Regions from separate parts of the Enterobacter sp. UPMP2060 genome, predicted to be linked through region 2. Evidence: riboswitches for the same ligand, from Rfam matches in the RefSeq annotation. Region 2 holds a riboswitch; the other holds the start of a gene.
What was found. Region 2 has a riboswitch for thiamine pyrophosphate ahead of thiC (phosphomethylpyrimidine synthase ThiC). Riboswitches for the same ligand answer to the same signal wherever they lie in the genome.
Positions count from the first base shown of each region.

Region 1: linked by a shared signal. The riboswitch ahead of thiB (thiamine ABC transporter substrate binding subunit) and the one ahead of thiC (phosphomethylpyrimidine synthase ThiC) in region 2 are both predicted to bind thiamine pyrophosphate.

Region 1 covers NZ_JBSKJQ010000004.1:151,421-154,831, forward strand. The annotation lists gene sgrR (HTH-type transcriptional regulator SgrR) at 1-1,444, shown strand, start outside; TPP riboswitch at 1,481-1,581, shown strand; gene thiB (thiamine ABC transporter substrate binding subunit) at 1,613-2,596, shown strand; gene thiP (thiamine/thiamine pyrophosphate ABC transporter permease ThiP) at 2,572-3,411, shown strand, end outside.
Region 2 covers NZ_JBSKJQ010000020.1:6,558-9,968, forward strand. The annotation lists gene hemE (uroporphyrinogen decarboxylase) at 1-104, opposite strand, end outside; gene nudC (NAD(+) diphosphatase) at 143-916, opposite strand; gene ACWKXN_RS21870 (Rsd/AlgQ family anti-sigma factor) at 1,012-1,509, shown strand; TPP riboswitch at 1,564-1,675, shown strand; gene thiC (phosphomethylpyrimidine synthase ThiC) at 1,754-3,411, shown strand, end outside.

The DNA.
Region 1 (3,411 bases), on a different contig from region 2:
TACCGGGCTGGCGCTGCAGCAGCAGCGCGCGGAAGATCTGCTCGAGCAGGACCGCATCGATCAGCTGGTCCAGCTGGTGGGCGACAAAGCCGCCGTGCGCCAGATGCTGGTTTCCCATCTCGGGCGCAGCTTTCGTCAGGGCCGCCACATTCTGCGAGTGCTCTATTACCGTCCGATGAAAAATCTGTTGCCCGGCACGGCCTTACGCCGCTCAGAAACCCACATGGCCCGGCAAATCTTCAGCGGCCTGACGCGGATAAATGAGGAAAACGGGGAACTGGAGGCGGATATCGCGCACCACTGGCAGCAGCTTTCCCCGCGCCACTGGCGCTTCTTTTTACGCCCCGGCATCCACTTTCACCACGGCCGCGAGCTGGAAATGCACGACGTCATCGCCTCTCTGGAACGAGCCCGCAGGCTACCGCTCTACTCGCATATCTCCCGCATCCACTCCCCCACGGCCTGGACGCTGGATATTGAGCTGTCGCAGCAGGATAAGTGGCTTCCCTGGCTGCTGGGCTACGTGCCGTCGATGATTTTGCCCGGCGAGTGGGAATCAATGAACAATTTTGCCAGCCTGCCGATTGGCACCGGGCCCTACTCCGTGTCCCGCAATAACAGCAACCAGCTGAAAATCCGCGCGTTCGACGACTACTTTGGCTATCGGGCGCTGATCGACGAAGTGAACGTCTGGGTATTGCCGGATCTCAATGAAGACCTGAGCTGCGGGCTGACGCTGGAAGGCCCCACCACGGGAGAAAAAGCCGTGGAGAGTCGCCTCGAGGAAGGGTGTTACTATCTCCTGTTTGACCGCCGCACCCACCGTGGGGCAAACCAGGCCGTCCGCAAGTGGGTTAGCCACGTTTTGTCCCCTTCCAATCTGATCTACCATGCGGAAGAGCAGTACCAGACATACTGGTTCCCGGCGTACGGCCTGCTTCCGCGCTGGCACCACGCCCGCCCGGTGCACTGCGACAAACCCGCAGGGCTGGAGTCCATCACCCTGACCTACTACCGCGAACACGTGGAGCATCGTTTTATCGCCAGAATCATGACCCGGCTGCTGGCAGCCGAGGGGGTTACGTTAGAGGTCAGGGAAGTGGACTATGACGAATGGCATCAGGGGGAGATCGCCAGTGATATCTGGCTCAACAGCGCCAACTTTACCCTGCCGCTCGATTTTTCCCTTTTCTCGCATCTGTATGAAGTCCCGCTGATCCAGCACTGCATCGACCGTGACTGGCAGCAGGATGCCGCCCTGTGGCGCGCGGGCGAAATGAATCTTGCAGCGTGGTGCCAGCAGCTTCTGGCCGAGCAGGCGATCGTACCCTTGATCCACCACTGGCTGATGATCCAGGGCCAGCGCAGCATGCGCGGCCTACGGATGAACACCCTGGGCTGGTTTGATTTTAAATCCGCCTGGTTTGCGCCGCCGGAGCCATAACGCTTTCGTAATATTCACCAAATCATTACAATAGCGCCGTTCTCAACGGGGTGCTGCATCACAGATGTGCGCTGAGATAATACCCGTCGAACCTGATCCGGATAACGCCGGCGAAGGGATTTGAGGCTGTCTCTCAAAATCCTTTGCCACTCAACTTTGAGGTGCAAAGTGTTAAAAAAAGTTCTCCCCCTGCTGGCGCTGTTTGCGCTGCCTGCTTTTGCGAAGCCCGTCCTGACGGTCTACACCTATGACTCCTTCTCTGCCGACTGGGGCCCTGGCCCGGTGGTTAAAAAAGCCTTCGAAGCTGACTGTAACTGCGAGCTGAAGTTCGTGGCGCTGGAAGATGGCGTATCGCTGCTCAACCGTCTGCGCATGGAAGGGAAAAACAGCAAGGCCGACGTGGTGCTCGGGCTGGATAACAACCTGCTGGAAGCCGCCTCGCAAACCAAACTGTTTGCCAAAAGCGGCGTAGCGGCAGAGGCCGTTAACGTGCCGGGCGGCTGGAAAAACGACACCTTTGTGCCGTTCGACTATGGCTACTTTGCTTTTGTTTACGACAAAAATAAGCTGAAAAACCCGCCGAAGAGCCTGAAAGAGCTGGTTGAGAGTGACCAGAAATGGCGCGTGATTTATGAAGATCCGCGCACCAGTACGCCAGGCCTGGGCCTGCTGCTGTGGATGCAAAAGGTTTACGGGGATAAAGCGCCGGAGGCGTGGCAGAAACTGGCCGCCAAAACCGTCACCGTCACCAAAGGCTGGAGCGAAGCCTATGGCCTGTTCCTGAAAGGTGAAAGCGATCTGGTGCTGAGCTACACCACCTCTCCGGCCTACCACATCATCGCCGAGAAGAAAGATAACTATGCTGCCGCTGATTTTGCTGAAGGGCACTATCTGCAGGTGGAAGTCGCCGCGCGTACCGCCGCCAGCAAGCAGCCGGAGCTGGCCGAGAAGTTCCTGAAATTTATGGTTTCACCGGCGTTCCAGAATGCGATTCCCGCAGGCAACTGGATGTATCCGGTCACGAACGTTGCGCTGCCCGCAGGTTTCGAGCAGCTGACCAAACCAAAAACCTCGCTGGAGTTTACGCCGCAGCAGGTCGCCGCGCAGCGTGCAGCATGGGTAAGTGAATGGCAACGCGCCGTCAGCCGTTGATTCCCGGCTGGTTACTTCCCGGGCTGCTCGCCGCCACAGTGATGGTGGCGGTCAGCCTGGGGGCTTTTCTTGCACTGTGGTTCAACGCGCCAGAGAGCGACCTGCTCGCCCTCTGGCACGACAGCTACCTCTGGCACGTTATCCGTTTCTCCTTCTGGCAGGCGTCGCTCTCAGCCCTGCTGTCGGTGCTCCCGGCTATTTTCCTGGCGCGCGCCCTGTATCGGCGGCGCTTCCCCGGCAGGCTGGCACTGCTGCGCCTGTGCGCCATGACGCTGATCCTGCCCGTGCTGGTGGCGGTGTTTGGCATCCTCAGCGTTTACGGTCGCCAGGGCTGGCTGGCTTCGCTGTTCGGCCAGCTTGGTCTGGAATGGTCATTCTCTCCTTACGGCCTGCAGGGCATTCTGCTCGCGCACGTCTTTTTCAATATGCCGATGGCAACGCGCCTTTTTTTACAGGCGCTGGAGAACATTCCCGGCGAGCAGCGGCAGATTGCCGCCCAGCTCGGCATGCGCGGCGTGTCGTTCTTCCGCTTTGTCGAATGGCCATGGTTGCGCCGCCAGCTCCCGCCCGTCGCGGCGTTAATCTTTATGCTCTGCTTTGCCAGCTTTGCCACCGTGCTGTCGCTCGGCGGCGGGCCGCAGGCCACCACCATTGAGCTGGCGATTTACCAGGCGCTGAGTTACGACTACGATCCCGGTCGCGCCGCGCTGCTGGCGATGGTGCAGATGGCGTGCTGCCTTGTGCTGGTGCTGCTGAGCCAGCGGCTGAGTAAAGCCATTCCTGCTGGCAGTAATCAAATAACCGGCTGGCGCGAT
Region 2 (3,411 bases):
TCCGGGAGATAGCGTCCCGCCTGGCGCATCATCCACACCGGGGTGACATCAACGGGCTGGCGCAGCAGCGCACGCAGATAACGATCGTTCTTCAGTTCGGTCATTTTTGCAGTTCCTTAAGCGTCATGGCCTCAGTGTAACACTACTCATACTCGGCCCGACACATCGCCACGGTATCTTCTATCAGCCGACGCGCCACGGTGCCCGGCGGAGGCAACAGCGGTAGATCGTCATAGCGATACCAGTTTGCCTCCAGCAGCTCTTTCTGATCGATAACGATCTCGCCGCTGTCGTATTCGGCCATAAATGCCGTCATCAGCGACTGCGGGAACGGCCACGGCTGCGAGGTAACGTAGCGCAGGTTCTTCACTTTGATCCCGCTCTCCTCCATCACCTCGCGCGCTACCGCCTGCTCCAGCGTTTCGCCCAACTCGACGAAGCCGGCCAGCACGGTGTGAATGCCGTTGCGATGGCGGGTATGCTGCGCCAGCAGGATGGAATCCTCCCGGCGGATAGCGACGATAATGCACGGCGCTATCTGCGGATAGTAGCGTTCGCGGCAGTGGCTGCAGAGCATCGCCCACTCGGTTTTGCTCGGGCGCATGGTATGACCGCAGTAGCCGCAGTATTTATGCGAGCGGTAAAACTCAGAAAGCTGCACGCCGCGCCCCGCCAGCTGGAACAGCCCCACGTCCAGATCCAGCACCTGGCGCACCGATCCCATATCCTGGCGGCGGGACTGTTGGATCAACCACACCGGCTCACCCTGCCACTCGCCGATCTTCAGCGCAGGCTGGCCGACGAGATCGAACGCCTCAGCTGCACCGTAGGGGATTTCCCCGGCAGGAAGCCATAATTTTTGTTCGTGACTGACGATCCACCAACCAAGATCTGATTTTTCAATAATACGATCCATATCTATTGCACTACCTTCGCTTCACTGACATGTTGTTAGCATTGTGGTTACATTCTGGATAAGCAGATTCAATCCTACATTTTGCGGAGTCGACCATGTTAAACCAGCTGGAAAGCCTGACTGAGCGCGTTAGAGGAAATAACAAACTGGTGGATCGCTGGCTACATGTACGCAAGCATCTACTCGTGGCTTATTACAATCTGGTCGGTATTAAGCCTGGCAAAGAATCGTTTATGCGACTGAATGAAAAAGCGCTGGATGATTTTTGTCAGGGCCTGGTCGACTATCTGTCCGACGGCCATTTCAATATTTATGAACGCATTATCCGCGAAATGGAAGGGACAACACCCTATTTAGCGGCCAGCAAGCTCTATCCCCTTCTGGAAGCCAACACCCAGCAGATCATGGATTACTATGATTCCGCGCTCGAGAACGCTATCGATCACGATAACTATCTTGAGTTTCAGCAGGCGCTATCCGACCTCGGCGAAGCGCTGGAAGAGCGATTCACGCTGGAAGATAAGCTGATCGCCCTCGTGCTGGACAATGATTTGAACATCAGTAACGAAGAGAACGTCGCGCGCCCTGCTTGAGTTCTTCATCGTTAACGAGTAATTTACAATCATTCGCCCCTCTCACGAGGGGGATTTTTCTTGTCGGAGTGCCCAGCGCCTGAAAGCGCGGGCTGAGACCGTTAATTCGGGATCCGCGGAACCTGATCAGGCTAATACCTGCGAAGGGAACAAGAGTCACACTGCTGTTGTATCGCCTGAGGGCGATCCTCTCTTGCTTCATCCGTCGTCTGACAAGCCATGTCCTTCACTTTTGGAATGAGCTATGTCTACTGCAAAACTGACCCGCCGCGAACAGCGCGCACAGGCCCAACACTTCATCGACACGCTGGAAGGCACCGCTTTCCCGAACTCGAAGCGCATCTACATTTCCGGCTCGCAGACCGATATCCGCGTCCCAATGCGCGAAATCCAGCTTAGCCCGACGCTTATCGGCGGCAGCAAAGATAACCCGCAGTATGAAGACAACGAAGCCGTGCCGGTATATGACACCTCCGGTCCGTACGGCGATCCTGATGTTGCCATCAACGTCCAGCAGGGTCTGGCGAAGCTGCGCCAGCCTTGGATTGACGCGCGTAACGACTGCGAAGAGCTGAGCGTCCTGAGTTCTGCGTACACCAAAGAGCGCCTGGCCGACGACGGCCTGGACGAGCTGCGCTTTACCGGCCTGCTGACGCCAAAACGCGCTAAAGCGGGCAAATGCGTGACCCAGCTGCACTACGCGCGCCGGGGCATCGTCACGCCGGAGATGGAGTTCATCGCCATCCGCGAAAACATGGGTCGCGAGCGCATCCGTAGCGAAGTGCTGCGCTATCAGCATCCGGGTGAAGGCTTTGGCGCTCGCCTGCCGGAGAACATCACGCCGGAATTTGTGCGTGACGAAGTGGCCGCAGGCCGCGCGATTATCCCTGCCAATATCAACCACCCGGAATCCGAGCCGATGATTATTGGCCGCAACTTCCTGGTGAAGGTCAACGCTAACATCGGTAACTCGGCCGTCACCTCCTCCATCGAAGAAGAGGTGGAGAAGCTGGTCTGGTCCACGCGCTGGGGCGCGGACACGGTAATGGACCTCTCCACTGGACGCTATATTCACGAAACCCGCGAATGGATCCTGCGTAACAGCCCGGTACCGATTGGCACCGTCCCGATTTATCAGGCGCTGGAAAAGGTCAACGGCATTGCCGAAGACCTCACCTGGGAAGCGTTCCGCGACACGCTGCTGGAGCAGGCCGAACAGGGCGTGGACTACTTCACCATTCACGCGGGCGTGCTGCTGCGCTACGTGCCGATGACGGCGAAGCGCCTGACCGGCATCGTCTCGCGCGGCGGTTCCATCATGGCGAAGTGGTGCCTGTCCCATCATCAGGAAAACTTCCTCTACGAACACTTCCGCGAAATTTGCGAAATCTGCGCCGCGTACGATGTCTCTCTGTCGCTGGGCGACGGCCTGCGTCCGGGCTCTATTCGCGACGCGAACGACGAAGCGCAGTTTGCCGAGCTGCACACGCTGGGCGAACTGACCAAAATCGCCTGGGAGTATGACGTGCAGGTGATGATTGAAGGCCCGGGCCACGTGCCGATGCAGATGATCCGCCGCAACATGACCGAGGAGCTGGAGCACTGCCACGAAGCGCCGTTCTATACCCTGGGGCCGTTGACCACCGATATTGCGCCGGGCTATGACCACTTCACGTCCGGAATTGGAGCGGCGATGATCGGCTGGTTCGGCTGCGCCATGCTCTGCTACGTAACGCCGAAAGAGCACCTCGGCCTGCCAAACAAAGAGGACGTGAAGCAGGGGCTGATCACCTACAAAATTGCCGCCCACGCGGCGGATCTGGCCAAAGGCCACCCGGGCGCGCAAATCCGCGATAACGCCATGTCGAAGGCGCGCTTCGAATTCCGCTGGGAAGACCAGTT